DNA from 3 places in the Mesorhizobium sp. LNHC232B00 genome. Region 3 is predicted to be linked to each of the others. Evidence: predicted binding sites of a transcription regulator. Region 3 holds the regulator's gene; each other region holds the start of a gene.
What was found. Region 3 encodes PhoB, which activates phosphate uptake and scavenging genes when phosphate is short. Its sites were predicted from a motif close to TGTCATNNANCTGTCAT; they were not measured.

Region 1 (9,966 bases), on a different contig from region 3:
TCGTCTTCGAGAAGCTCGAAGAGGTCAATGCCGCCTATGACGCGGGCCGCTGCGACGTCTACACCACCGACCAGTCGGGCCTCTACGGCATCCGCCTGACCCTCGGGTCGCCGGCGGATCACGTCGTGCTGCCCGAGATCATCTCCAAGGAGCCGCTCGGACCGGCGGTGCGCCAGGGCGACGACCAGTGGTACCACATCGTCAAGTGGACTTATTTCGCGCTGCTCGACGCCGAGGAACTCGGCATCACCAAGGCCAATGTCGATGAGATGAAGAACTCCGCCAGTCCGGAGATCAAGCGCGTGCTCGGCCAGGAAGCCGACACCAAGATCGGCACCGATCTCGGTGTCTCCAACGACTGGGTCGTCAACATCGTCAAGGCCGTCGGCAACTACGGCGAAATGTTCGATCGCAATGTCGGCTCGGGCAGCCCGCTCAAGATCGCCCGCGGCATCAACGCGCTGTGGACCAAGGGCGGCCTGCAATACGCTCCGCCGATCCGCTGACCGAAATGTGATCCGGGAGGCAGATCGTCTGCCTCCCGGTTTCTCTTTCCAGGGGATAGTCGCATGGCATCGCAGGAAATCCTTCGCGAGGAGCCAAGCCGGGCTTCGTTCGTCAATGATCCGAAAGTCCGCAGTCTCTTCTTCCAGACGCTGGTCGTCATCGTGCTGTTCGGCTCTGTCTGGTGGATCGTGCAGAACGTCATCGACAATCTGCAGCGCCTGCACATCGCCTCCGGCTTCGGTTTCCTCAGGGGACGCGCCGGTTTCGACATCTCGGACACGCCGATCGCCTATACGTCGGACTCGACCTATGGCCGCGCCATCGTCGTCGGCCTGATCAACACCATCATCGTTGCCGTCGCCGGCATCATCACCGCCACCATCATCGGCTTCGTCATCGGCATCGGCCGTTTGTCGCAGAACTGGCTGATCCAGAAGATCTGCACCGTCTATGTCGAGATCTTCCGCAACATCCCGCCGCTGCTGGTCATCTTCTTCTGGTATTCGGGCGTGCTGGCCGTGCTGCCGCCGCCGCGTGACAGCTACAACCTGCCCTTCGGCTCCTTCCTCAACCAGCGCGGCTTCTACTTTCCGCGCCCGGTCTGGGGCGACGGCTCCTGGCTGATCCTGGTCGCGCTCGTCGTCGGCATCGCCATGGCGTGGTTCGTCGCCCGCAAGGCGCGTCAGCGGCAGATGGCGACAGGCCAGCAATTTCCGGTGTTGTGGACTTCCGTGGCGCTGATCGTCGGGCTGCCGCTGCTGGCTTACGTGCTGAGCGGCTTTCCGCTGAGTTTCGATCTTCCGAAACAGTCGACCTTTAACCTGACCGGCGGCTTTCAGGTCAAGCCGGAGTTCCTGTCGCTCTACCTGGCGCTGTCCTGCTACACGGCGGCCTTCATCGCAGAGATCGTGCGGGCCGGCATCAGGGGCGTAAGCAAGGGCCAGACCGAGGCCGCCGCCGCCCTTGGCTTGCGGTCCGGATCGATCCTGCGGCTGGTTGTGGTGCCGCAAGCCATGCGCATCGTCATTCCGCCGCTGACCAGCCAGTATCTCAACCTGACCAAGAACTCCTCGCTGGCCATCGCCATCGGCTACCCCGACCTGACGGCGACCGCCGGAACGGTGCTCAACCAGACCGGACAGGCGGTCGAAGGCGTGCTGATCATGATGATCGCCTATCTCATCCTCAGCCTGGTGACATCGGCCGTCATGAACGTGGTCAACGCCAGAATGGCGCTGGTGGAGAGGTAGGACCATGCAGGAACACGACATGACCTGGGTGCGTACCGAGATGGCGCTGGCGCAGCCGCCGCCGGCAAGCGTCAGCGGTCCGATCGCCTGGGTGCGCAAGAACCTGGTCGGCACGGTCGGCGACACCATCCTGACCATCCTCGGCATCATCATCGTCGCCTGGGTGCTGCCGCAGGTCATCGGCTGGGCGTTCATCAATGCCGTCTGGACCGGGCCGGATCGCACCGTCTGCGCGACCGTGGCGCAAGGCGGCATTCAGCCGGATGGCTGGAGCGGCGCCTGCTGGGCCTTCGTCAACGCCAAGTTCGGCCAGTTCATGTTCGGCACCTATCCGGTCGAGGAGCGTTGGCGGCCGATCGTGGTCGCCATCCTGTTCGCGGCGCTGCTGATACCGATGCTGATCCCGCGCGTGCCCCGCAAGGGGTTGAACGCCATCCTGCTTTTCCTGGTGCTGCCGATCGTTTCCTTCTTCCTTCTGGTCGGCGGCATGTTCGGCCTGCCGCATGTCGAAACCTCGCGCTGGGGCGGGCTGCTGATCACGCTCAGCCTCTCCTTCGTCGGCATCGCCGTGTCGCTGCCGCTGGGCACCGTGCTGGCGCTCGGCCGGCGCTCCAAGATGCCGATCGTCAAGATGCTGTGCGTCATCTTCATCGAGGCCGTGCGCGGCATCCCGCTGATCACCGTCCTGTTCTTCGTCAGCGTCATGCTGCCGCTGTTCCTGCCGGCCGGCGTCACCTTCGACAAATATTTGCGGGCGCTGATCGGCGTGTCGCTGTTTGCAGCCGCCTATATGGCCGAGGTGGTGCGTGGCGGGCTGCAGGCGATCCCGAAGGGCCAGTATGAAGGCGCCGATTCGCTCGGCCTCGGCTACTGGCAGAAGATGAGCCTGATCGTGTTGCCGCAGGCGCTGAAGCTGGTCATCCCCGGCATCGTCAACACCTTCATCGGCATGTTCAAGGATACCAGCCTGGTCCTCATCATCTCGATGTTCGACCTGCTCGGCATCGTCAAGCAGAACTTCTCCGACGCCAATTGGGCGACGGCGCAGACCGCGAAATCCGGTCTCGTCTTCGCCGCCTTCGTGTTCTGGCTGTTCTGCTTCGGCATGTCGCGCTATTCAATGTACACTGAACGCCGGCTCGACACCGGCCACAAACGCTAAACAAAAAAGCAAGGGGACCCCGTCATGGCCACCGAAAATGCCGTCAGCGCGGAAGAGATCAAGGTCAACGCCGCCAAGATGCATATCTCCACCACCGATGTCGCCATCGACATCATCGCCATGCACAAATGGTATGGCGAGTTCCATGTGCTGAAGGACATCAATTTGAAGGTGATGCGCGGCGAGCGCATCGTCATCTGCGGCCCGTCCGGCTCCGGCAAATCGACGATGATCCGCTGCATCAACCGGCTGGAAGAGCACCAGAAGGGCAAGATCATCGTCGACGGCAAGGAACTGACCAATGATCTGAAGAAGATCGACGAGGTGCGCCGCGAGGTCGGCATGGTGTTCCAGCACTTCAACCTGTTCCCGCATCTGACCATCCTGGAGAACTGTACGCTGGCGCCGATCTGGGTGCGCAAGACGCCGAAGAAGCAGGCCGAGGAAATCGCCATGCACTTCCTCAAGCGCGTGAAGATCCCGGAACAGGCCAACAAATATCCCGGCCAGCTGTCCGGCGGCCAGCAGCAGCGCGTAGCGATCGCGCGCTCGCTGTGCATGAACCCGCGCATCATGCTGTTCGACGAGCCGACCTCGGCGCTCGATCCGGAAATGATCAAGGAAGTGCTGGAGACCATGGTTGGCCTGGCCGAAGAAGGCATGACCATGCTGTGCGTCACCCACGAAATGGGCTTTGCCCGCAAGGTCGCCAACCGGGTGATCTTCATGGATCAGGGCCAGATCGTCGAGCAGAACACGCCGGCCGAGTTCTTCGACCACCCGCGCCACGAGCGCACGAAACTGTTCCTGTCGCAGATCCTGCACTGAGCGATCCGACGCCAGTTCAGGAAGCCCGGCCGCACCACGGCCGGGCTTCCTTGCATTTGAGCGAGTGGATCGCTTGCATTGGAACGCGACTGAGCCGCAGAGTCGCCGCCTCATGAGAAAACTCGGCCGTTTTCTGGCTCTGCTGTTGATAGCGGCCGCGCTCGCCGCGACGCTCGGCACGCTGTTGCCGCGGCCACTGTGGCCGGCCGCCGCTGCGGGCGAGGGCACCCGGCACATATTGGTGCTGAAGAACCCGATCCACACCGACATCGCCATTCCGGTGGACGATGCCGTGCGCCGGCGCTTTCGTTTCCTGGTCGAGGCCGGCATCCCGGCCGACAGTCCCGAGGTGCGCTACATCGTCTTTGGCTGGGGTGGCCGCGCCTTCTATCTGGAAACGCCGACCTGGTCGCAGCTGAAGGCCATTCCGGTGATGAAAGCACTGACCATCGACGCGTCGGTCATGCATGTCGATGTCGCCGGCGCCATCGCCGAGCCACATCCCGACATTGCCGGTTTCGACATCGGCGAGGACCGTTTTGCGGATTTGCTCGATTTTATCGCAGCCAGCTTCCAGCAGGGGACTGGCGGCCCAATCGTCATCGAGAATGCAGCCTATTCCAGGTTCGACCGCTTCTACGAGGCGAACGGGCATTTCAACGCACTGGTCGGCTGCAACACCTGGACGGCGGCGGCGCTACGCACCGCCGGCCTGCGCACCGGCTGGTGGAACCCGCTTCCGGCTTCGCTGGGGCTGTCGATGCGGCTGTATGATTAGCGTGGGCATTCCGCGGATTGGCAAGCGTCGCGTTCCTTCGCGCCCCCCTCTGTCCTGCCGGACATCTCCCCCACGAGGGGGGAGATCGGATCTCGCTCCGGCTTTCGCTAATCTCCAACGTTTGCAAAAAGGACGCCGGCGCCAAAGCTGCCAATCTCTCCCCTCGTGGGGGAGATGTCCGGCAGGACAGAGGGGGGCGCTGTCCCGCCAGCCTATCGATTTCTTTATTGTCTCGATGTCCTACCGCCTGACAATCTTCGGTTGCTCCCAGCCGTAGAGCCAGTCCAGATCCGCCGCGAGCTTTTCCGCCGGCCGCGTCGCCAGCACCAGGTTGCGAGCCAAGGCCACCGGGCCCCAGGCGTGCCAGGCCAGCCGGTTGAGCGCGCCGCGCCGGGTCACCTTCTCGACGCGCGGTCGCCTGAGATTTTCCCAAATCGCCAGGCCCTGCTTCGGATCAGCCGGGAAATCGGCAATTACCCCGGCAAGCGTTGCGGCATCTTCGATGGCCATGGCAGCCCCTTGTGCCGCGAATGGGGTCATCGCATGTGCGGCGTCGCCAATCAGGGCGATGCCGGTTGGTGTCGTCCAGTGCTGCTTCTGGTCGACTGTGTGGAGCGGCCAGGTCAGCCACGGGCCGGCCATTTCCACCAGTCTTGCAAGGGCTGCCGCCGTGCCGCTCATTGCATTGGCGAGGATGACGGGATCGGCACGACCCGACCAATCCTCGGCAATGCGCTCGCCTTTGGTGAAGGCGACAAGGTTGAAGGCATCGCCCTTGCTGACGGGGTAGGCGACCATGTGGAATCCCGGATGCAGAAAAGTCGTGACACAATCAGCCGCCCCAATCGCGGCAAAGGCTTGTCCGGCGTCGCTATCGGCGGCGACGGTCGTGCGCCAGGCCAGTTCGCCGGAAAAACGGCTTCTTGACGATCCCTCCCGAGCCCGATCGACAACCGCGCGCACGGACGACCACACGCCGTCGGCGCCGACCAGAAGGAAGCCCTGCGACTGGACGATCTTGCCGTCCGTCTCCCCGTCCGTCTCCAGCGTCGCCGTCACACCATGGTCGCCTGTGGCAAAGCCGCTGACGCGCGCACCCTTGACCAGCTGAATATTCGGGCTTTCGGCGACGTGTGCGGTCAGCGCGCTCTGCAGATCGGCTCTGTGGGCGACGAGATAAGGCGCGCCCCAGCGTTCTTCGGCGGCTTGCCCGAGGGGGACACGCGCCAGTTCGCGCAACGTCCTTGCGTCCTTCAGCACCACGGCCTCAGGCCGCACCGCGGCCGGCAGCAGCCGGTCGAGCACGCCGAGTTGGCGCAGGATGCGTGTCGCGTTGGGGGAAAGCTGAATGCCGGCTCCCACGGCCTCCAGCCGCTGCGCCTGTTCGAACACCTGCACGGGATAGCCGCGTTCGGCGAAGGCAAGCGCCGCGGTCAGCCCGGCAACGCCCGCTCCTGCGATGACGACTTGCCGCTTGTCGTCCATCAGGCCCGTCGCGGAAGGATCAGGCGGCCTGGTCGATGTAAAGGCAGCCCGCCGGCAGCGTTTCCGTGGCCTTCAGCTTCGGCGAATAGCGGTAGAGCGTCGAGCAATAGGGGCAGACCTTCTCATTGTCGTCGCCCATGTCGAGAAACACATGCGGATGGTCGAAAGGCGGGTTGGCGCCCGTGCACATGAATTCCTTGACACCGATGTCGATTGCCGGAAAGCCCGCATCGTTCTGGAAATGGGGAATGGAACCGCCTGCCATCGTCGTCTCCTTAACGCAGTCTCGCATGCATCTGGATCATAACAGGTCTCTTTGCAAGATCGATGAAATCAAACTGTCGCAAAAGCCTGTCAGAGGATAAGTTAAGCCGGTTAACCGGCCGAGCTGGTGGGAAGAGCAGGAACAATGAACGAACTGAAGCCGGTGCAGAGCGAATTCATCAATGTCGAGGCGGCAAGCCCGGAGGGCGGCAATCCAGACCGTTTCGTCAATCGCGAGTTTTCCTGGCTGCAGTTCAATCGCCGCGTGCTCGAGGAATCGCTGAACACCAATCACCCGCTGCTGGAGCGCGTCCGCTTCCTGTCGATCTCGGCCGCCAATCTCGACGAGTTCTTCATGGTCCGTGTCGCCGGCCTCGCCGGCCAGGTGCGCGAGGGCATCGTCTTGAAGAGCCCTGACGGCCGCACGCCCGAACAGCAGCTCGAACAGCTGCTGCGCGAGGTCGAGCGGCTGCAGGAAGACCAGCAGAAGAGCCTATCGGCGCTGACCGTGCTGCTCAACAAGGAAGGCATCGAGACCATTACGCGGGATGCGCTGACCAAGGATGAGAAGGCCTGGCTGGAAGAGCATTTCCAGGACCAGGTGTTTCCGGTGCTGACGCCGTTGTCGATCGACCCGGCGCATCCATTCCCGTTCATTCCCAATCTCGGTTTCTCGATGGCGCTGCAGCTTCGCCATCGCAAGAATGGCGAGGAGATGAGCGCGCTCTTGCGCCTGCCGGTGGCGCTGAAGCGCTTCATCCGCCTTCCGGATCGCAAGCACCATGTCCGCTTCATCCCGCTGGAAGAGGCGGTCGGCCTCTATATCGGCAAGCTGTTCCCCGGCTATGAGGTCAAGGGTTCCGGCACATTCCGCATCATCCGCGACAGCGACATCGAGGTCGAGGAGGAATCGGAAGACCTCGTGCGCCTGTTCGAGACGGCGCTGAAGCGCCGCCGTCGCGGTTCGGTGATCCGCATCGAATTCGACAAGCTGATGCCCAGCGAATTGCGCGACTTCGTTGCCGGAGAGCTTGGCGTCTCGTCGAGCCGCATCAGCGTGCTCACCGGCCCGTTGGCGCTCAGCCAGATCTCCGAGATCGTGGCGGTCGCCCGCGACGACCTGAAGTTCACGCCCTACAATCCGCGCTTTCCCGAGCGCATCCGCGAGCATGGCGGCGACTGTTTTGCCGCCATCCGCGAGAAGGACATCATCGTCCACCACCCCTATGAATCCTTCGACGTCGTGGTGCAGTTCCTGCGTCAGGCCATGGCCGACCCCGAGGTGGTGGCGATCAAGCAGACGCTTTACCGCACCTCCAACGACAGCCCGATCGTGCGCGCGCTGGTCGATGCGGCCGAGGCCGGTAAGTCGGTGACCGCGCTTGTCGAGCTCAAGGCCCGTTTCGACGAGGAAGCCAACATCCGCTGGGCGCGCGATCTGGAGCGCGCCGGCGTGCAGGTCGTGTTCGGTTTCCTCGAACTCAAGACCCACGCCAAGATGTCGCTGGTGGTGCGCCGCGAGGACGGCAAGCTGCGCAATTACGTGCATCTGGGCACCGGCAACTACCATCCGGTCACCGCGCGCATCTACACCGACCTGTCCTTCTTCACCACCGATCCGACGATCGCCCGCGACGTCGCCCAGCTGTTCAATTTCATCACCGGCTACGCCGAGCCGACCGATGAAATGCGGCTGGCGATCTCGCCCTTCACGCTGAGAAGCCGCATCCTGAAGCACATTTCCGCCGAAGTCGCCCACGCGCTGGAGGGAAAGCCGGCGCGCATCTGGATGAAGATGAACGCGCTTGTCGACCCGATCATCATCGATGCGCTCTATGATGCCAGCCGCGCCGGCGTCGAGATCGACCTCGTCGTACGCGGTATCTGTTGCCTCCGGCCTCAGGTTCCCGGGCTTTCGGAAAACATCCGGGTGAAGTCGATCGTCGGCCGGTTCCTCGAGCACAGCCGCATCTATTGCTTCGGCAATGGCCATGGCCTGCCCTCGGACGAAGCGATCGTCTACATCTCCTCGGCCGATCTCATGCCGCGCAATCTCGACCGCCGCGTCGAGACGATGGTGCCGATCACCAATCCAACTGTGCATGAACAGGTCCTTGGCCAGATCATGCTCGGCAACATCATGGACAATCAGCAAAGTTTCGACGTATTGGCTGATGGAACCTCCCGGCGCGTCGTGCTGGAGGAGGGCGAGGAACCGTTCAACGCGCAGGAATATTTCATGACCAATCCGAGCCTGTCGGGACGGGGTGACGCGCTGAAGTCGCACGCGCCCAAGCGCATCGCGCAGTTCAAGCGCCGCAAGAAGAACGCCGCAGCGTCCGGCTGATGCTGTCTGATTCCCAGGGCCGGCTGCAGGACCGCCGACCGCTGTCCATCATCGACATCGGTTCGAATTCGATCCGCCTTGTCGTCTATGAGGGGCTGGCGCGCTCGCCGACCATGCTGTTCAACGAAAAGATGCTGGCCGGCCTTGGCCGTGGCATCGTTTCGACCGGCAAACTCGATCCCGAGGCGGTGACGCGCTCGATGGAGGAGTTCCGCCGCTTCCGTGCGCTCTCCGACCAGGCCGGGGCCGAGCATATGTATGTGCTGGCCACCGCTGCCGCCCGCGAGGCGATCAACGGTCCCGATTTCATCCACCGCGCCGAAGAGGTGCTGAAGACCGAAATCCGTGTCATCAGCGGACGCCAGGAGGCCTATTATTCGGCGCTCGGTGTCATTTCCGGCTTCCATCCGGCCAACGGAATCGCCGGCGATCTCGGCGGCGGCAGCCTCGAACTGGTCGACGTCAATGGCGAGGCGATCGGCGATGGCATAACGCTGCCGCTCGGTGGCCTGCGCCTGCAGGACATGGCCAAGAACTCGCTCACCCAGGCGCAGAAGATCGCGCGCGACGAACTGGCGCGGGCCAAGCTGTTGAAGGGCGGGCAGGGCCGGCCCTTCTACGCCGTCGGCGGCACCTGGCGAAACCTCGCCCGGCTGCACATGGAGATGACCAACTACCCGCTTGGCGTCATGCACCACTACGAGATATCCGCCGAGAGCGCGACGGCCTTTCTCAAGCAGGTGGCAAAAGCCGAGATCGAGAAGATCAAGGGCATTGAAGGCGTATCGAAAAATCGCCGCTCGCTGCTGCCTTACGGCTCTATCGTGCTGCAGGAGATCATGGCGGCCATGCAGCCGTCGAAGATCATCGTCTCGGCACTCGGTGTGCGCGAAGGCTTCCTCTATTCGCTGCTCGACGAGGCCGAGCAGAAGGCCGATCCGTTGATTTCGGCATCCGAGGAACTCGCCCGGCTACGCTCGCGCTCGCTCACCCATTCGCATGAACTGGTCGACTGGACGGCAAAATCCTTTGCCGCCTTCGGCATCGATGAGACCGAGGACGAGGCGCGCTACCGTCACGCCGCCGCTTTGCTGGCCGATATCGGCTGGCGCGCCCATCCGGAGTATCGCGGCAGGCAGTCGCTCAACATCATCGCGCACGCCTCCTTCTTCGGCGTCGACCATCCCGGCCGTGCCTTCCTGGCCTTGGCCAACGCTTATCGCCACGATGGCATCTTCAACGAATCCATCGCGCCCGAAATCAAGGCGCTGGCGACGCCGCGCTATCTGGAACGTGCCCGGGTTCTGGCGGCGATGATGCGCGTGGTCTATCTGCTGACGGCCTC
Region 2 (9,966 bases), 280 kb from region 3:
ATGATCTGGCCCTCGTCGACGGCATAATTGCCGTAGAGCATCTTCAGGATCGAACTCTTGCCGGCACCGGACGGGCCGCCGAGCACCGTGCATTCGCCGGCCTTGATGGAGAACGAGACTCCAGCGACGACAGGCAGCTTGATGCCATCGCGCAGGTGCATGGTGAAGCTCTTGGCGACGTCGGAAACAACGAGCGGGGTCGGCATCAGCAGGTTCTCCAGTCGTTCGTTTGCGGGCCAGCGCCCCCCTCTGGCCTGCCGGCCATCTCCCCCTCAAGGGGGGAGATCGAAAGCTTTTCGGCCTCGCACATTCTCCGACGTCGAAAATTGGCGAAAACGGAAGTGACAGCCAATCTCCCCCCTTGAGGGGGAGATGGCCGGCAGGCCAGAGGGGGGTGCCTTGGCGCCATCGTCACACCTGCAAAATCGAGGAAACAAGCAACTGGGTGTAGGGCGCGCGCGGATCGTCGAGCACGCGGTCGGTGAGGCCGCTTTCGACGACGCGGCCGTCCTTCATCACCATCATGCGCTGCGACAGGAGGCGCGCCACCGCGAGGTCGTGGGTGACGACGATGGCCGCGAGACCGAGATCGGTGACCAGCCCGCGCAGGAGGTCGAGCAGGCGTGCCTGGACCGAAACATCGAGGCCGCCGGTCGGCTCGTCCATGAACACCAGCCGTGGTCCGGTGACGAGATTGCGGGCGATCTGCAAGCGCTGGCGCATGCCGCCGGAAAAGGCGCGCGGCTCGTCGTCGATGCGGTCTTGCTCGATCTCGACGCGCGACAGCCAGTCGACGGCGGTGGCGCGGATCTTGCCATAGTGGCGGTCGCCGACCGCCATCAATCGTTCGCCGACATTGGCGCCGGCAGACACCGTCATGCGCAGGCCATCGGCGGGGTTCTGATGGACGAAGCCCCAGTCGGTGCGCATCAGGAAGCGGCGCTCGGCCTCGCTCATGCGGTAGAGCTCGCGGAACTGGCCGTCGCGCATGCGGTAGCTGGCGGTGCCGGACGAGGGCAGCAGCCGCGTCGACAGGCAGTTGAGCAGCGTCGTCTTGCCGGAGCCGGATTCGCCGACCACAGCCAGGACCTCGCCCGGCCACAGGTCGAAGGAAACATTGTCGCAGCCGACGCGCGAGCCGTAGAATTTGGAGAGCGCCGAGACGCGCAGCAGTGGTTCGTCGGTCATTGCGCTGGCTCCATTTTTTCCGAGACGGAATGGGTTTCCGGAGCAAGGTGGCCGCGATGGCCGTCGGCCCGCCGCTTCTCGCAATAATCGGTGTCGGAGCAGACGAACATGTGGCCGCCATGATCGTCGAGAATGACCTCGTCGAGATAGACATTCTCGGCCGCGCACAGCGCGCAGGGCTGGTCGAAGGTCTGGACTTCGAACGGATGATCCTCGAAGTCCAGGCTGACGACCTCGGTGAACGGCGGCACCGCGTAGATACGCTTCTCGCGGCCGGCGCCGAACAGTTGCAGGGCCGGCGAGCGGTGCATCTTGGGATTGTCGAATTTCGGCGTCGGCGACGGGTCCATCACATAACGGCCCTCGACCTTGACCGGATAGGCATAGGTGGTGGCGATGCGGCCGTGCTTGGCGATGTCCTCGTAGAGCTTCACATGCATGAGCCCGTATTCCTCCAGCGCATGCATTTTTCGCGTTTCGGTCTCACGCGGTTCCAGGAAACGCAGAGGTTCGGGGATCGGCACCTGATAGACCAGCACCTGGCCCGCCGTCAGCGGATGCTCGGGGATGCGGTGGCGGGTCTGGATGATGGTGGCGCTGGCGGTATCGGTGGTGACGGCGACATTGGCGACCTTTTTGAAGAAGGCGCGGATGGAGACCGCGTTGGTGGTGTCGTCGGCGCCCTGGTCGATGACCTTCAGGACATCGTCGGGGCCAATGATCGAGGCGGTGACCTGCACGCCGCCGGTGCCCCAGCCATAAGGCATCGGCATTTCGCGCGAGGCGAAGGGTACCTGGTAGCCGGGAATGGCGATGCCCTTGAGGATCGCCCGGCGGATCATCCTTTTGGTCTGTTCGTCGAGATAGGCGAAATTGTAGGTGGCGATGTCGGTCGATTGCGTCGTCATTCCGCCGCCTCCTTCTTCTCGTCCTTCGCCATCGGATTTTCGCGTGCCTCATACTCGGCGCGCATGCGGCGCACGAGGTCGAGTTCGGCCTGGAAGTCGACATAGTGCGGCAGCTTCAGATGCTCGACGAAGCCGGTCGCCTGGACATTGTCTGAATGCGAAATGACGAACTCCTCGTCCTGGGCGGCGGCAACGACGTCCTCGCCCAGTTCCGAGGCGCGCAGCGCGCGGTCGCAGAGCGCCATCGCCATCGCCTTGCGCTCGCTCTGGCCGAAGACCAGACCGTAGCCGCGGGTGAATTGCGGCGGCGCCTTGGCCGAGCCCTTGAACTGGTTGACCATCTGGCATTCGGTGACGCGCACGCAGCCGAGCGGCACCGCGAAGGGCAGTTCGGGCACGTCGAGCTCCAGTTCGACCTCGCCGATGCGGATTTCGCCGACAAAGGGGTGGTTGCGGGCATAGCCGCGCTGGGTGGAATAGCCGAGCGCCAGCAGGAAGCCCTCATCGCCGCGCGACAGCGCCTGCAAGCGGATGTCGCGCGCCATCGGGAATTCCAGCGGCTCGCGGGTGATGTCGCCGGGGACATGGTCCTGCGGCATCTCGCCATCCGGCTCGATCAGGCCTTCGCGGGCGAGGATCGCCGAGACGCGCGGCATCGCCTGCGCTTCCGTCTCGCGCTGCAGCGGCTCCGCGACATCGGCGCCGGCGGCAAGGTCCGGGTCGAGCAGCCGGTGGGTATAGTCGAAGGTCGGTCCGAGCAGCTGGCCGCCTGGCAGATCCTTGTAGGTCGCCGACACGCGCCGCTCGACCCGCATGGCGCCGGTGTCGATCGGCTTCGAGTAGCCGAAACGCGGCAGCGTGGTGCGATAGGCGCGCACCAGGAAGATCGCCTCGATCATGTCGCCGCGCGCCTGGACGATGGCGAGCGCGGCGAGTTCGCGGTCGTAGAGCGAACCCTCGCTCATCACCCGGTCGACGCCGAGCGCCAACTGCTCGACGATCTGGTCTAGGCGAAGCGCGGGCACCGAACGGTCGCCGCGCCGACGATCCGCAAGCAAGCTGTGGGCATTGGCAATTGCGGCCTCGCCGCCTTTTACCGCGACATACATCCTAGGCCTCCATCGTCTTGATGCGCGTCGTGCGCGGCAGGCAGGCCACGCCTTCCGATGTGGCGAGGATGAAGTCGACGCCGCGTGGAAAGCGCTGATTGTTTTGCTTCCACTGCTCGACAAAATGGCGCGGCATCTGCGCCGGTGCGATCGTCGCGCTGGTTTCGATGCCGGGGCCCTCAAGCAACAGCGGGGCGCCTGAAGCAAAATCGGCCACCTGCAGGATCAGGGTGGTCGAGCGGTCGGGATAGTCCTGCGTTCCCTGCGAAAAGCCGTCGATCGCCATCATCTCGGCGGGCGTGGCGATGAAGGCGAAATGCGCATCGGCTGGCGTGTTGGCCAGCGGTGCGCCGGTGTGGAAGCCGAGCCAGGAGCCGATCGCGGCGGAGGCGTGCAGGGCGGGGTCGAGCCAGAGCGGCGTGTCGTTGTCGCAGAGCGCCAGCGCGATGGCGCCGGCTGTTGCCGAGAGCGGTGCCGGCGGGCGGGCCAGGGCGGGCAAGGGCTGCACGCTGCCCGGCCGCGCCATGGCGTCCATGATCGCGCGGAACACCGCCTGGGCGTTGAAGACCGGATCGGCGAAACCGCCTTCGATCGATTGCGCTGCGATCTCCATCAATCTTCTCCGCGAACCATGGTGAAGAAATCCACCTTTGTTGCCGCCGTCTCGGCGCGGCGTTTCTCCTGGGCGGTGGCCAAGGCGGATTGCAGAGGCGCAATCAGCCGGGTCTCGACCTCGGCGCGGCGGGCAGGGTCCTGCCACAGCGCGTCGGCTATTGCCGCCAGCTTGGCCTTCTGCTTGTCGCGGCCAAGCGCGTAGCAATGGCCAACCTGTCCCGACGGCAGGCGGACGGTGGCGCGGGTGACCGTTGCCTCACCGACATTGAAGGGCGCGCCGCCACCGCCGATCCGGCCGCGCAACGTCACCAGCCCGGTCTCGGGGCCACGCAGCAATTCAGCCTCCGAAGGCAGCCCGGCCTCGTTCCAGAGCCGGACGATGTCATCACCGCTGGATTGCGCCAGCGTTGCCATGGCGGCTTTGCGCCCCGCCTGGTCCCGGGCTTCTTGTCCTCGCATCAGCAGCATTCCTCTTTGCTAAATTTGTCTATTGATATAGACAACTATACAAATTATACATATTACCTATCGCGAGTCCATGACGGGTGCGTGACAAGTCATGAAGGCTGGGGCGACAGAAGCTGGGTGGGGCAAGTCATGATTGGGCAGATGGCGGCTGACGGCATCGAGCGGCGCAGCGGCGTTTCGCTGTGGCGGCAGATCGCCGACAAGATCCTGCACGCGATCGCCATCGGCGATTTCGCCGAGAATACGGCTCTGCCGCCGGAGGTGGCGCTGGCCGAGCGCTATGGCGTCAACCGCCACACAGTGCGCAGCGCCATATCAGCCCTCGTCCAGGAAGGGGTTCTGCGGGCCGAGCAGGGACGCGGCACTTTCGTGCTGTCGCGCAAGCGGCTGTCCTATCCGATCGGCGCGCGCACCCGCTTCTCGACAGGCCTGCAAGGGCAGACGTCGGAGCGGCACACCGTGCTGCTGGCTTCCTCGGTCGAGCCGGCCAGCCAGCGCGTCGCCGAGGGTCTTGGCCTGGCCAGGGGTGCCGAGGTGATAAGGCTGGAGACGCGCGGCGAAGCAGATGGCCGGCCGGTGTCGCGCGCGGCCAGCTGGTTCGATGCCAGGCGCTTTGCCGGCATCGACAAGGCCATGGCGCAAACCGGCTCGATCACCGCGTCGCTGATGCGTTTCGGCATTGACGATTATCTCCGGCAATCGACCGTGCTGTCGGCGCGCCACGCCGATGCGGGCGATCTTGCCGATCTCGGCCTGCAGCCGGGCGCCATCGTGCTGGTCACGGTCGCCATCAACGTCACGCCTGACGGCCAGCCGATCCAGTTTTCCGAGACGCGTTTCTCGGCCGAGCGGGTGGAGCTGAAGCTGTCGGCGCTGTAGGGATTGCCGGCCTTGTACGAGATCGTGATTATCTGGCTCACACTGACATCAGCCCAACTCGGTCGCGGTCACTTGTCAGCGGCGGCGCATTTGAGGACCGCCTTCCCCCACTCCGTCTCGGCTTGGCCGAGCCACCTCTCCCCCCTCCGGAGGGAGAGGAAGGGAGTCCCGCTGGCAGAGGAGGGAGTCTGGTGGTTAAGGAGCTCTGGCTACAACAAGCTTGCGCCTTCCTCTACCCCGTCGATCGGGGGAGAGGTGGCTCGGCGAAGCCGAGACGGAGTGGGGGTCGACCTGCGCGGACGTGGTCAATTCGGGCCGGGCTCTGCCATGTTATGACCCCACCTCGATCACGGCCTTGATCAGGCCGGATTTCTCATGCGCCCAGCGGGCGAGATCGCGCGGCGTATCGTCGAGCGATGTGCGGTGGGTCACGAGCTTGGCCAGCGGCACCGCACCGTTGCGGATCGAGGCAGCGACATGGTCGAAGTCAGCACGCAAGGCATTGCGGCTGCCGACCAGCGTCATCTCGCGCTTGTGGAATTCCGGATCGGAAAAAGCGATGTCGTCCTTGACGACGCTGACCAGCACCAATGTGCCGCCATGGGCGACATGGGCGAAGGCCGACTGCACCGACCGGGTGTTGCCGGTGGCGTCGAAGACCACGTCGAAACCTTCGCCTGATGTCGCGTCCCTGACCAGATCGGGCGCTGCGCCGCGCGAGCCGTCGAGAGTCTTGTAGCCGAGTTCGGTTGCGGCGAAGGCAAGTCTCTCGTTGCTCATGTCGAGCAGCGTCACGTCGAGCCCGGCGATGCGGGCGAAGATGGCGGTGCCGAGCCCGATCGGGCCGGCGCCAATGACCAGCGTGCGGGCGCCGGGATCGGCGCGTGAGCGGCGCACGGCATGCGCGCCGATGGCCAGGAATTCGACGGCGGCGGCATCCGCCAGCGACAGGCCGTTCGCCGGGTAGAGATTTTGAGCCGGGACAAGAATGTTTTCGCACATGGCGCCGTCGCGATGGACGCCGAGCACCTCGATCCTGACGCAGCAATTCGGCTTGCCGTGCCGGCAGGCGATGCATTTGCCGCAGGACAGATAAGGGTTGATGACGACCGGCTCACCAAGGGCAAGCTCGACACCTTCGCCGGTCTCGACGATCGTTCCCGACACTTCGTGGCCCATGATGCGGGGATAGGCGAGGAACGGGTGCTTGCCTTCGAAGATGTGATAATCGGTGCCGCAGATGCCGACATGGCTGACCGCGACCAGCGCCCAGCCGGCAGGGGGGGCTCCTGGCGCCGGGCGATCTTCCAGGACAAGCTCGCCGGGCGAGCGGCAGACGACGGCTTTCATGCTTTCAATCCAGTCGGTCATGAAGTCGCCGGCCCATCATGCGGGCCGGCGATCGATTTAAATGGTGGTCACTTGCCCCCGCGGCGGCGCAGACCGTCGAAATAGACAATGACGATGATCAGAACGCCGGTGATGATGCGTTGCCAGAAGGCGTTGACGTTCAACAGGTTTGCGCCGTTGTTGATGGTGGCGAGTATGAAGGCGCCGAGCAGCGGGCCATGCACCGAGCCGACCGCGCCGAACAGCGAGGTGCCGCCGATCACAGAGGACGCGATCGCCTGCAGTTCCCAGCCCTCGGCCTGGGTCGGATTGCCGATGCCGATGCGCGAGGCCAAGAGCACGCCGACGAAGGCAGCGCACAGACCCGACAGCGTGTAGGCCATGTAGATGGTGCGCTGGACGTTGACGCCTGATAGGCGCGAGGCTTCGGCGTTGGAGCCGACCGAGAAGAGGTAACGTCCCCAGCGGCTGTGATGCAGGAAGACATAGGCGGGGATGCCGACCAGGATGACCATCCAGAACAGATTGGGGACACCGAGGAAGGAGTTGCGCGAGAATACCTGGAAGGCATCGTTGTTGATCGAGATCGAGTTGCCGTTGGTCATCAGAAGGCCGATGCCGCGCAAGGATGTCAGCGTAGCCAGCGTGATGATGAAGGGCGGCAGTCCCATCTTGACGATGCCAAAACCATGGAACAGGCCGATGGCGACGCCCACCAGCAGCGTGATCAGGATGGCGAGGAACACTGGTATGCCGGCATTGATCAGCATCGCCGCAATGACGGTGGCGAAGCCGACCACGGCGCCGACGGAGAGGTCGATGCCTCCGGTGATGATGACGAAGGTCTGGCCGACAGCCAGAATGGCGATCATCGAGCCCTGGCGCAGGAGGTTCGAGATGTTGTTCGCCGAGGCGAAGCTCGATGTCGATAGTGACAGGATGACCCACAGCAGCACCAGCAGCGCCAGCAGCGTCAGTCCGAATAAGGCGTTGTAGTTGCGCTTCGGTTTTTCAGCAGGAATCGCCTCGGTGCTCATATCTGTCCTCCCAGCTTTTCTTGTTTCTCGGCGAGCGCCTGAGTGAGAATTTCCTCGTGATCGGCGGTGCGGAACCCGTGTGTCGCCACCAGCTTGCCGCGGCGGAACACATGCAGCGTGTCGGCAAGCTCATAGACTTCCGGCAGATAGGAGGAGATCAGGATAATGCCGGCACCCTTCGACAAGAGCGCGCTGAACAGGCGATAGATCTCGGCCTTGGTGCCGACATCGACGCCGACCGTCGGCTCGTCGAAGATGAACAGCTTGGCGCCATGCGCCAGCCATTTGCCGATGACGATCTTCTGCTGGTTGCCGCCCGACAGGCTGGAGGCCAGTGCATTGCGCGTCGGCGTCTTGATCCTGAGATCGGCGATCTGGCGGTCGGCCTGGTTTTTTTCCTGCACGCCGGAGATCAGCAGATTGTTCGAGATGCGCTTGTAGATCGGCAGGTTGAGATTGAAGCCGACCGGCAGATTGAGACAGAGGCCCTGGTCGCGGCGGCTTTCAGGCGCTAGCGCCATGCCGAGCCTGATCGCGTCGTGCTCGGAATTGACCAGAACGTCCTTGCCTTCCCACAGGATATGGCCGCCCGATTTGCGATGGCGGCCGTAAAGGGTGGTGACGAATTCGCTGCGGCCGGCGCCGATCAGGCCGTAGAGTCCGACGATCTCGCCCGCGCGAACCGTCATCGAGATATTTTCAAACCCCTTGCCGGACAGGTTGCGTGCTTCGACGATCGCGGCACCCGGGGGGAAATGCTCCTTATGGTAGATCTGCTCGATCGAGCGGTTGATCATCAGCTTGACCAGTTCGGCGTCGTTGGTCTCGGCGATGTTCCTGGTGCCGACCAGCGTGCCGTCGCGCAGCACGGAGACGCGATCGGCGAGTTCGAACACTTCCTCCATGCGGTGGCTGATGTAGATGATGGTCACGCCTTCGGATTTCAGCCGGCGGATCAGGGTGAAAAGCTGGTCCGCCTCCTTGCGGGTCAGGTAGGCGGTCGGCTCGTCGAAGATGAGGAATTTGGTGCCGCGCACGGTGGCGCGGGCGGCGGCGATCAGTTGCTGCTGGCCGATGGTGAGGTCGCCGAGCACGACATGCGCCGGCAGATCGAAGCCGAGATCGTCGATGATCTTCTGTGCTTCCTTGACCATGGCGCGCTGCTGCAGGATGCCGAAGCGCGAATTCTCCTCGCCGAGGAACATGTTGGCGGCGACGGTCAGATGGCGGCAGAGCACGACTTCCTGGTGGACGGCATTGATGCCGAGCGCCATCGCCTCATGGGGGGTCGCGAGTGCAGCCGGTTTGCCTTCCCAGATGACCTCACCCGAGGTGCGCGGCATGACGCCGGTCAGAAGCTTGATCAGGGTGGATTTGCCGGCACCGTTCTCGCCGACGATGGCGTGAATCTCACCCGCCTTGAAAGCGAGGGTCACCGGCTTCAGCGCATGGGTGCCAGGATATTTCTTCTCCAGCCCCTGTAGTTCCAGGATCGTCCTGCCGGGCTCCAGAACGGGAGCAGGGTGCAGGTCTTGCGCCGTCGATGTCATGACAATCCTCCCAAAATGGGCCTCCCAAATGGGCCTCCGAGACTGGCTTCCCAGACCGGCCTCACGATTTGGCACGCCGCGAGGCTCTTGAACGCCCGCTGAGGCAGCCTAGCCCAGGCTGACGGATTTCCAAGCTATATGACTGTCGTTTCCGGGGCACGAGGCCCCGGAAACTGTGCGGCTGTACCGATGCTAGAGCTTCGGATTGAGCAGCGCGTCGATCTTGGGATCCTTCATGTTGGCCTTGGTGACGAGGTTGGCGCCGGTGTCGACATTGGCCTCGACCTTTTCGCCCTTCGAGGCGGCGAGCGCGGTCTTGATGCCATCATAGCCCATCCGGTACGGATCCTGGACAACGAGGCCGGAAATGACGCCGTCGTTCAAGAACTTGATCAGCTTCTCGTCGCTGTCGAAGCCGATCAGCCCGACCTTGCCGGCAAGGTTGTTCTCGGCGATCGCCTGGCCGACGCCCTGCGCCATGATCAGGTTGGACGCGAAGATGCCCTTCAGGTCTGGATTGGCGGTGATCAGGTCGGTCGCGATGTTGAGGCCGGTCGTGGCCTGGCCGTCGGCATATTTGTCGGCGACCAGTTCAAGGCCGGGATACTTCGCCTTGAGCTGTTCCTTGAAGCCCTGGGCGCGCTGCTCGAGCGAGCCGGCGCCGGGCAGTGCGGTGATCAAGGCAACCTTGCCTTCCACCTTGCCGCCATTGGCCGCGCCGATGGCCGCCGCAAGACCGTCCGCTGCGACGCGGCCGCCCTGGACGTTGTCGGTGGTCAGGAACGAGGTGAAGGCCTTGGAGTCGGCGCTGGAGTCGATGCCGATGATCTTGACCTTGCTCGCCGCCTCGTCGATCGGCTTG
Region 3 (9,966 bases):
TTCGGCTTCTCGTTCCTGACCAGCGAAAGCTGGAACCCGGTGACGGAGAAATTCGGCGCGCTGGCGCCGATCTACGGCACCATCATCACCTCGGCAATCGCCATCCTGATCGCCGTGCCGCTCGGCATCGGCATCGCCATCTTCCTCACCGAGCTTTGCCCGCGCCCGCTGCGGCGCCCCATCGGCATGGCGGTGGAATTGCTGGCCGGCATTCCCTCGATCATCTACGGCATCTGGGGCCTGTTCGTGCTGGCGCCGTTCCTGCAGACCACGGTGCAGCCGTTCATCATCAGCGTGTTCCACGGCGTCCCCGGCCTCAGCAGCCTGTTTGCCGGCCCGCCTTACGGCATCGGCCTGCTGACATCGTCGATGATCCTTGCCATCATGGTGCTGCCTTTCATCACCTCGATTACCAAGGACGTCTTCGACACGGTGCCTCCGGTGCTGAAGGAATCGGCCTACGGCATCGGCTGCACGACCTGGGAAGTGACGCGCCGCGTCGTCATTCCCTACACGCGGATCGGCATCATGGGCGGCGTCATGCTCGGCCTTGGCCGCGCGCTCGGCGAGACCATGGCGGTGACCTTCGTCATCGGCAACGCCCACCGCATCAGTACGTCGCTGTTTGCGCCCGCAACGACGATCTCCGCGACCATCGCCAACGAATTCACCGAAGCGGTCGGCGATCTCTACACGTCTTCGCTGGTGGCGCTCGGCCTGATTCTGTTCGTCATCACTTTCCTGATCCTTGCCATCGCACGCTACATGCTGATGCGCATCGACGCCCGCACCGGAGCCTGAACCGATGTCGACAGCCACGTCGCTTCACCAGAGCCGCAAGCGCAAGAATGGCGTGATGATGACGCTGTGCGTCGCCGCGGCGGGCATCGGCCTTGCCTGGCTGGCGCTCATTCTCGGCGCCTTGCTCTACAAGGGCCTGTCGGGCGTCAATCTTTCGGTCTTCACGGAAATGACCCCGCCGCCCGGCGACGCCGGCGGCCTGCTCAACGCCATCTACGGCAGCATCGTGATGACCGTCATCGGCATCATTGTCGGCACGCCGATCGGTGTGCTGGCCGGCACCTACATGGCCGAATACGGCCGCTTTTCGAAGCTCACCACCATTGTCCGCTTCATCAACGACATCCTTCTGTCGGCGCCGTCGATCATCATCGGCCTGTTCGTCTACGAATTGATGATTCGGCCGATGGGGCACTTCTCGGCGATCGCCGGCGCCGTCGCGCTGGCGATCCTGGTCATCCCCGTCGTCGTGCGCACCACCGAGGACATGCTCAATCTGGTGCCCAACGCCTTGCGCGAAGCCGGCACCGCGATCGGCGCGCCGCGCTGGGTGGTCATCCGTTCTGTCGCCTACCGCGCCGCGCTTTCGGGCATCGTCACCGGCATATTGCTGGCCATTGCCCGTATCTCCGGCGAGACGGCGCCGCTGCTGTTCACCGCGCTCAACAACCAGTTCTGGTCGAGCAATCTCAACGCGCCGATGGCCAGCCTGCCTGTCACCATCTTCCAGTTCGCTCTCAGCCCCTACGAGGAATGGCAGCAACTGGCCTGGACCGGCGCACTCATAATTACATTGACGGTTCTCGCGCTCAGCATCTTTGCGCGCAGCCTGACCGGACGCAGAGAGGACAAATGAGCCAGATGTTGTCTCCAGACATGACGATCGCCGCCGAGGCAGCCGCCAAGGCAAAGATCGAGGTCAAGAACCTCAATTTCTACTACGGCCAGTCGAAGGCGCTGAAGGACATCACGCTGTCGCTGCCCGAACGCAGCGTCACCGCCTTCATCGGACCGTCGGGCTGCGGAAAGTCGACGCTGCTGCGCGTCTTCAACCGCATCTACGAGCTCTATCCCAGGCAGACAGCCGAGGGCCAGGTGCTGCTCGACGGCAAGAACGTTCTCGACCGCTCGCAGGATCTCAACCTGTTGCGCACCAAGATCGGCATGGTGTTCCAGAAGCCGACGCCGTTCCCGATGTCGATCTATGAGAACATCGCCTTCGGTGTCAGGCTCTATGAGAAGATCAGCAAGGCCGAGATGGACGGCCGCGTCGAACAGGCGCTGAAGCGCGCAGCACTCTGGACCGAGGTCAAGGACAAGCTCAATGCCAGCGGCCTCAGCCTTTCGGGCGGCCAGCAGCAGCGGCTCTGCATTGCCCGTACCGTGGCGGTGAAGCCGGAAGTCATCCTGCTCGACGAGCCGGCCTCGGCGCTCGATCCGCTGTCGACCGCCAAGATCGAGGAGCTGATCGACGAATTGCAGGCCGACTACACGATCGTCATCGTCACCCACAACATGCAGCAGGCGGCGCGCGTGTCGAAGCAGACGGCCTTCATGTACCTGGGCGAACTGGTCGAGTTCGACAAGACGGAGAAGATATTCACGTCGCCCCGCGAGAAGCGCACGCAGGACTACATCACCGGCCGCTTCGGCTGATCGCACGCATACGAGGACCAGGATCATGGCCGAACACACGGTTGCAGCCTTCGACGAAGATCTCGGACAGATCAGCAGGCTGATCAGCGACATGGGCGACCTCGCCGGCTCGATGGTCGGCGGTGCCACCAAGGCGCTGCTGAACTCCGACAATGCGCTCGCCCAACGCGTCGTCTCCGATGACGCGATCATGGATGCGCGCCAGCGCGAGCTGGACGACCGCGCCATCACGCTGATCGCCAAGCGCCAGCCGATGGCCGACGATCTGCGCCACGTCGTGGGCTCGATCCGCATGGCCGGCGATCTCGAACGCATCGGCGACCTTGCCAAGAACATCGCCAAGCGCGTCGGCACGGTCGGGCTCTCCGCCACGCCGCGCGACCTGTCGCACTCCATCGACGCGATGGCGCAGCTGGTGCTGATCCAGGTTCAGGGTGTCATCGAGGAATATGCGGCGCGCGATGCCGACGCACTGGCCAAGCTGCGCGCCGACGACGAGCGTATCGACGTCAAATACACTTCGGTGTTCCGCGAACTGCTGACCTACATGATGGAAGATCCGCGCAACATCACCGCCTGCACGCATCTTCTGTTCTGCGCCAAGAACCTCGAACGCATCGGCGACCACGTGACCAACATCGCCGAGAATGCGTATTATGTGCTGACCGGCACACAGCTGCCCGCCAATCGTCCGAAGCAGGACGAAACCGCGATGTCGGCGCCGGCGGCATAGCAGGGGTGACCAGCCGATGATCGCGCCACGCATCATGGTGGTGGAGGATGAGGAGCCGCTAGGGGTGCTGCTCCGCTACAATCTGGAATCCGAGGGCTACCAGGTCGAGGTGGTGACGCGCGGCGACGAGGCGGAGATCCGCCTGCAGGAGAACGTGCCCGACCTTCTGGTGCTCGACTGGATGGTGCCGGCGGTGTCCGGCATCGAACTCTGCCGGCGCCTGCGGATGCGGCCCGAGACCGAGCGGCTGCCGATCATCATGCTGACCGCGCGGGGCGAGGAGAGCGACCGCGTGCGCGGCCTGTCGACCGGCGCCGACGACTATCTGGTCAAGCCGTTCTCGACGCCGGAATTCATGGCACGCGTCAAGGCGCTGCTGCGCCGCGCTAAACCTGAAGTGCTGTCCAGCGTGCTCAAGGTCGGCGATATCGTGCTCGACCGCGAATCGCACCGCGTCTACCGCAAGAAGAGCGAGATCCGGCTCGGACCGACCGAGTTCCGCCTGCTCGAATTCATGATGCGCCATCCCGGCCGCGTGTTCTCGCGCAGCCAGTTGCTCGACAATGTCTGGGGCGAGACGATCTACATCGACGAGCGCACCGTCGACGTGCATGTCGGGCGGCTGCGCAAGGCGGTCAACAATGGCCGCATGCCGGATGTGATCCGCACGATTCGTGGGGCGGGCTACGCGATCCGGGAAGATTAGGGGATATGCTGATATTCAGGTGATGCCGGCCTGCGAATGGCGGCTTCCTGCGCTTCCGGTACTCACGGACCCAAATGTCCGCTCCGTTCCGGTTCTCGGAATCCACCATCCTCGCCTCGGCCTGACCTGAATCTCAGCACGTCCCAGGTCGCGATCCGATATTCGGTTCAGGCCACATTCTTCCCAGCCGCGCCTGCTCTCGCCTGCACGCCCGGCGCGAAAATCTCCTGGTCGACGAAGGTCAGCGCGCGCATGGCGCAGCCTTCGCGGATCAGCGGCAGTTCGTTAGGCTCGGTGTCGAAAGAGATCGATTTCGAGTGCTGGCCGCCGGCGGTCTGGGCAATCGCCTCGCGCAAGGCCGGCTCGATCAGGTCGAAGGCGGCGGCGCTGACGCCGACCATGGCGACGGGGGCGGGATCGATCAGCGCGAACAGGCTGCCGAGGCCATAGCCGAGTGCCTCGCCGGCCTTGCGATAGGCCTGGCGCTCCGGTCCGTCCTTGTCGCGCGCCGAGGCCGCCAGCGCCCGCATGTCGGCGTCGCTGACGTCGACCGGTTCGGTGTCCTCGCCAAGCTGCCTCGCGCTTCGCCAGATGGCGTAGTTGCCGGCGTAGGCCTCGACGCAGCCGCGCCGTCCGCAGCGGCAGAGTGCGCCGCCCGGCCGGTGGATCATGTGGCCGAATTCGCCACCCGACGAGTGGGTGCCGGTGAACAGTTGGCCTTTCAGCACCAGGCCCATGCCGATGCCGTGAGACAGCAGAATGGCGATGAAGTCGTCGCGGTAGCGCTCGGGATCGCGCCAGCGCAGCGCCACCGCCATCATGTTGCAGTCGTTTTCCATGGTGGCGGGGATGCCGAACTCGGCCTCGAATATGTCGGCGAACGCGATGTCGGTCTGCGGCGTGATCGGCGACCACAGCATGGCGCGCGCCTCGGTATCGGTGATGCCCTGGATGGCCAGTGCGATGCGGGCGACGCTGCGGACATCGATGTCGGGATCGTCGATGCGGCGCCGCACGATGGCGACGCATTCGCCGATCAGCGCCTCGCGCGACATAGTCAGCGTGTCCAGCCGGCGCTGTTCCTCCGATATCACCTGGCCGGCATAGTCGATGACGGCGACCGACAGGAAATTCAGCGACAGCACCACGGTCATCACCGCCGCCGCCTCCGGGTTGAGGGTAAGGCCGACCTGCGGCCGGCCGCGTTTCAGCGAGCCGGCCTCGCTCGGCTTGCCCTCGGTCAGGACGCCTTCGCCGATCAGGTCGGAGGAGATCGCCGAAATGGTCGAGTGGCTGAGACCGGTGGTGGCGGCGATCTCGGTGCGCGAAGGCTGACCGGCACGGCGCACGGCCGAGATCACCATGGCGCGGTTGCGCCGGCGCAGATCGTCGTGGCGGATTCCGACCGACATGTTTCCCACATCCTCCCGGTCGCCGCGGCCTTTCGTGCCTCCCGAAGGCCGCCAAGCGACGCCACCAAATACTGGCAGAAGCGCCGCACGCTGTCATTATTTATTCCGGAGCTCGAAAAAAAGTCCGCGGCACCTCAAAATCCATCAGAATCATCGTTGACAGTGTTCCGGCGATGGACCAGTGTTTTTTCGAGGCTCGAAAAAATAGGGCCTTTGTGCCGGCCTTAGGGTCAGTTTGGTCGCGCCGTACGCGGCGCAGGGAGGAATATCATGAAGAAATTCACAGCCGCCATCCTGGCGGGTGTCGCCATGTCGCTGACGCTTGCGTCGGTCGCGCAGGCGAAGGACAAGGTCATCGGCGTTTCCTGGTCCAACTTCCAGGAAGAGCGCTGGAAGACCGACGAGGCCGCGATGAAAAAAGCGATCGAGGCCGCCGGCGACAAGTACATCTCCGCCGACGCGCAGTCCAATCCCGGCAAGCAGCTCACCGATGTCGAAAGCCTGATCTCGCAAGGCGCCAATTCGCTGATCATCCTGGCGCAGGACGCCTCGGCCATCGGCCCGGCGGTGCAGAAGGCATTGGACGAAGGCATTCCGGTCGTCGGCTATGACCGCCTGATCGAGAACAAGGACGTCTTCTACCTGACCTTCGACAACAAGGAAGTCGGTCGCTTGCAGGCCAGCGCGGTGTTCAAGGCCAAGCCGGAAGGCAACTACGTCTTCATCAAGGGCTCGGGTGCCGATCCGAATGCCGACTTCCTGTTCTCGGGCTCGATGGAAGTGCTCAAGGAAGCCATCGACAGCGGCAAGATCAAGAATGTCGGCGAGGCCTATACGGACGGCTGGCTGCCCGCCAACGCCCAGAAGAACATGGAACAGTTCCTGACCGCCAACGACAACAAGGTCGACGCGGTGGTCGCGGCCAATGACGGCACCGCAGGCGGCGTCGTCGCGGCGCTGACGGCGCAAGGCCTTGCCGGCACCGTGCCGGTGTCCGGCCAGGACGGCGACCATGCGGCACTCAACCGCATCGCGCTCGGCACCCAGACCGTGTCGGTGTGGAAGGACGCGCGCGAGCTCGGCAAGAATGCCGCCGAGATCGCCTCGCAGCTGGCCGACGGCAAGAAGATGGCCGACATCGCCGGTGCGAAGGACTTCACGACGCCTGGCGGCAACACCGTCAAGTCGCTGTTCCTGACACCGGTTGCGATCACCAAGGACAATCTCAACGTGGTCATCGACGCCGGCTGGATCAAGAAGGACGAGGTCTGCGCGGGCGTCGCCGCTGGCAGCGTCGCGGCCTGCAACTGATCTCGAAGACGTCAGACAATGAAACGCCGCGGCTGCCAGGCCGCGGCGTTTTTTCAAGAAGATTTGTGTTTCCGCCGCTGGCGGGTAACTTCCAGGCTCTATTCCGGCATCCGCGCCAGACGGCAAGCCGGCGGGAGGATTTCATGACCGACACGACCTCAAATGCACCGGCCGACACCGCGCGGGCATCGGAACTTGGCGCGGTCGCCCGGTTTCTGAAGGCAACCGAACTCGACACACGCATGCTTGGCATGGTCGGTGCGCTGCTGGTCATCTGGATCGGCATTCACATCCTGTCGGGCGGACTGTTCCTGACGCCGCGCAATCTCTGGAACCTGTCGGTGCAGACGTCCTCGGTCGCGATCATGGCGACTGGCATGGTGCTGGTCATCGTCATGCGCAACATCGACCTTTCGGTTGGCTCCGTCGAAGGTGTGATCGGCATGATCATGGGCGTGGCGCAAGCCGAATCCCTCATTCGCGTCATCGGCTTCCAGCTTGGAAATCCCTGGCTCTGGATCATTGCACTGGCCGCCGGCGTGGTGCTCGGTCTCCTGATCGGCGCATTCCAGGGCTTCGTCATCGCCTACCTCGAAGTTCCGGCCTTCATCGTGACACTGGGCGGCCTGCTGGTCTGGCGCGGCATGGCATGGCTCATCACCAACGGGCGCACGGTCGCGCCACTCGACGCCACATTCCAGCTGATGGGGGGCGGACCGAGGGGCTCGATCGGCGCCACCGCCAGCTGGATCATCGGCGCCGTTGCTTGCGCGGCTGTCGCTTTCGCGCTGCTCAACGGTCGGTCGCAGCGCAAACGGTTCAACTTTCCGCTGCGTCCGGTCTGGGCGGAAACCTTTCTCGGCGTAGTCGCCTGCGCCGCCATCCTTTGCGCGGTGTGGATCGCCAATTCCTATCCGTGGCCAATCGGCATCGTACGCCAGTACGCACAGCAGAACGGCATCGCCATTCCTGAAAATGGACTGTTCATCGCCCACGGCATTGCCATACCGGTGCTGATGGCGGTCGCGGTCGGCATCGTCATGACGTTCATCACCAAGCGCACCCGTTTCGGCCGCTACGTGTTTGCCATCGGCGGCAATCCGGAGGCCGCCAATCTCGCCGGCATCAACACCCGATGGGTGACGATGAAGGTGTTCATGATCATGGGTGTGCTGGCCGCGATCAGCGCGGCGATCTCGTCGGCCCGTCTTAACGCGTCGACCAATGCGCTGGGCACGCTGGACGAGCTTTTGGTGATTGCCGCCGCCGTTATCGGCGGCACTTCGCTTGCCGGCGGCTCCGGAACGGTGCTCGGCGCCATGCTCGGCGCGCTGCTGATGCAGTCGTTGCAGTCCGGCATGGTGCTGCTCGGCATCGACTCACCGCTGCAGAGCATCGTTGTCGGCGCCGTGCTCGTCGTCGCGGTCTGGCTCGATACCGTCTACCGCAAGCGGGTCTAGGGAAGGAGAACCATCATGGCCGACAACACCGCTCCGGCATCTGCTCCCGCCGGCACGTCGCTGGTCGATATGCGCAACATCTCGATCGCCTTTGGCGGCATCCGTGCCGTCGACGACGCCTCGATCGATCTTTTCCCCGGCGAGGTCGTGGCGCTGCTCGGCCACAACGGCGCGGGCAAGTCGACCCTGATCAAGATCCTGTCCGGCGCCTACAAGCGCGATGCCGGCCAGATCTTCGTCAATGGCGAGGAAGCGGCGATCTCCAACCCGCGCGACGCCAAGAAATACGGCATCGAGACGATCTACCAGACGCTGGCGCTGGCCGACAATGTCGACGCCGCCGCCAACCTGTTCCTCGGCCGCGAGCTGATGACCGCCTGGGGCACGCTCGACGACGTCGCCATGGAGGCCGAGGCGCGCAAGGTGATGGGGCGGCTCAATCCCCGCTTCCAGCGCTTCAAGGAGCCGGTGATCAAGCTGTCTGGCGGACAGCGGCAATCGGTGGCGATCGCGCGCGCGATCCTGTTCAACGCCCGCATCCTGATCATGGACGAGCCGACCGCCGCACTCGGTCCACAGGAAACGGCGCAGGTCGGCGAACTGGTCAGGCAGCTCAAGTCGGATGGCATCGGCATCTTCCTGATCAGCCACGACATCCATGATGTGTTCGAACTGGCCGACCGGGTCTGCGTGATGAAGAACGGCCAGGTCGTCGGCACCGCGCGTACCACCGACGTGACGCAGGACGAGGTGCTCGGCATGATCATTCTGGGTAAATGTCCTCCGGGGGCCATTCCTGGGCCGGGTGCGCTGAAGATCGCCGCCTGAGGCCTTTTGGCGGTCCCATCGACCCGTCGGGCACGGTTGCCGCTCACGTGATGTATCAGCGATCACGATGGCATGGCATTGCCATTGTGTTGACCCGGCGATTTGCCCATAAAGGCCTGATATCGCTCATGGACCGCATCATCCGTTGAAGAAGCTTTTTCCAATCGTCGCGTTCATCGTGGTCGCGCTGATCAGCATGACCATGGCGGGGTTTGCCTATTTCGCGACGCAGGAAGCCGCCCGCATCAAGTTCGAAGGGGCGGCCGACGATGCGCTCAACCGAATCGAGAGCCGTATCGACCTGCATCTGTCGCTGCTGCGTTCCACGCAGGCTCTGTTCGACGCCCGCAACGGCGACATATCGCAGAATGAGTTCAAGGCATTCTTCAACGCGCTGGATATGAAGGACAATTTCGCCGGCCTGCGCGGCATAGGGTTCCTCCAACTCGTCAAGACGGGCGACGAGGCGGCTGTCGAACGCGATATCCTCCACGATTTCGGCGCCAGCCATCCGGTCTATCCGGATACGACGCAGCCCTGGCGCGCGCCCATCACTCTGTTCGAACCGCTGGATCCCTCCAACCAGGCGAGTATCGGCTACGACATGTTCAGCGAGCCGGTGCGGCGCGCGGCGATCGAAAAGGCAATGGCAGACGACCAGCAGCACGCGAGCGGGCTGGTGCAACTCGGCCAAGGCACCGGCGCCGCGCAGACCTTCACCGGCTTCCTGGTCTTCGTGCGGCTCAACGTCGAAACCGCGCCCGAGGTCATCAACGCATCGCGATCCTCGACCGCGGGCTTTCTCTACGCAGCCTTCCGGGCCCGCGACTTGTTCCAGATCGCGCTCAGCCGCACGCCGCTGCTGCCGGTCAACACCGAGATCTATGACGGCACGGTGAACGGCGACAATCTGTTGTTCCGGTCGGAGACGCCGCCCGCTTCGTCGTTTGGCGACGGGCTGCTGGTTACCCGCAAGATCATGGTGGCCGGCCGCGCATGGACCATATTGTTCAGGCCGACCAGCGCCTTTTTGCAACCGTCGTCGCGCGCCATCCCGGT

Region 1: a site for PhoB is predicted at 6,339-6,355, ahead of X743_RS151980 (RNA degradosome polyphosphate kinase). Genes of this name have one in related genera too.
Region 2: a site for PhoB is predicted at 4,359-4,375, ahead of phnF (phosphonate metabolism transcriptional regulator PhnF). Genes of this name have one in related genera too.

What each region holds. Positions count from the first base shown of each region.
Region 1 is NZ_AYWP01000013.1:15,134-25,099, forward strand. It holds gene X743_RS152015 (amino acid ABC transporter substrate-binding protein) at 1-506, shown strand, start outside; gene X743_RS152010 (amino acid ABC transporter permease) at 570-1,757, shown strand; gene X743_RS152005 (amino acid ABC transporter permease) at 1,762-2,919, shown strand; gene X743_RS152000 (amino acid ABC transporter ATP-binding protein) at 2,944-3,747, shown strand; gene X743_RS151995 (TIGR02117 family protein) at 3,860-4,525, shown strand; gene X743_RS151990 (FAD-dependent monooxygenase) at 4,766-6,010, opposite strand; gene X743_RS151985 (zinc-finger domain-containing protein) at 6,030-6,275, opposite strand; gene X743_RS151980 (RNA degradosome polyphosphate kinase) at 6,420-8,621, shown strand; gene ppx (exopolyphosphatase) at 8,621-9,966, shown strand, end outside.
Region 2 is NZ_AYWP01000002.1:369,023-378,988, forward strand. It holds gene phnL (phosphonate C-P lyase system protein PhnL) at 1-206, opposite strand, end outside; gene phnK (phosphonate C-P lyase system protein PhnK) at 412-1,188, opposite strand; gene X743_RS164735 (alpha-D-ribose 1-methylphosphonate 5-phosphate C-P-lyase PhnJ) at 1,185-2,096, opposite strand; gene X743_RS164730 (carbon-phosphorus lyase complex subunit PhnI) at 2,093-3,205, opposite strand; gene phnH (phosphonate C-P lyase system protein PhnH) at 3,207-3,818, opposite strand; gene phnG (phosphonate C-P lyase system protein PhnG) at 3,818-4,279, opposite strand; gene phnF (phosphonate metabolism transcriptional regulator PhnF) at 4,418-5,167, shown strand; gene X743_RS164710 (zinc-binding alcohol dehydrogenase family protein) at 5,498-6,517, opposite strand; gene X743_RS164705 (ABC transporter permease) at 6,586-7,554, opposite strand; gene X743_RS164700 (sugar ABC transporter ATP-binding protein) at 7,551-9,104, opposite strand; gene X743_RS164695 (ABC transporter substrate-binding protein) at 9,297-9,966, opposite strand, start outside.
Region 3 is NZ_AYWP01000002.1:86,086-96,051, forward strand. It holds gene pstC (phosphate ABC transporter permease subunit PstC) at 1-801, shown strand, start outside; gene pstA (phosphate ABC transporter permease PstA) at 806-1,657, shown strand; gene pstB (phosphate ABC transporter ATP-binding protein PstB) at 1,654-2,457, shown strand; gene phoU (phosphate signaling complex protein PhoU) at 2,483-3,190, shown strand; gene phoB (phosphate regulon transcriptional regulator PhoB) at 3,207-3,896, shown strand; gene X743_RS166025 (ROK family protein) at 4,064-5,308, opposite strand; gene xylF (D-xylose ABC transporter substrate-binding protein) at 5,579-6,619, shown strand; gene X743_RS166015 (sugar ABC transporter permease) at 6,763-8,079, shown strand; gene X743_RS166010 (ATP-binding cassette domain-containing protein) at 8,095-8,907, shown strand; gene X743_RS166005 (CHASE domain-containing protein) at 9,053-9,966, shown strand, end outside.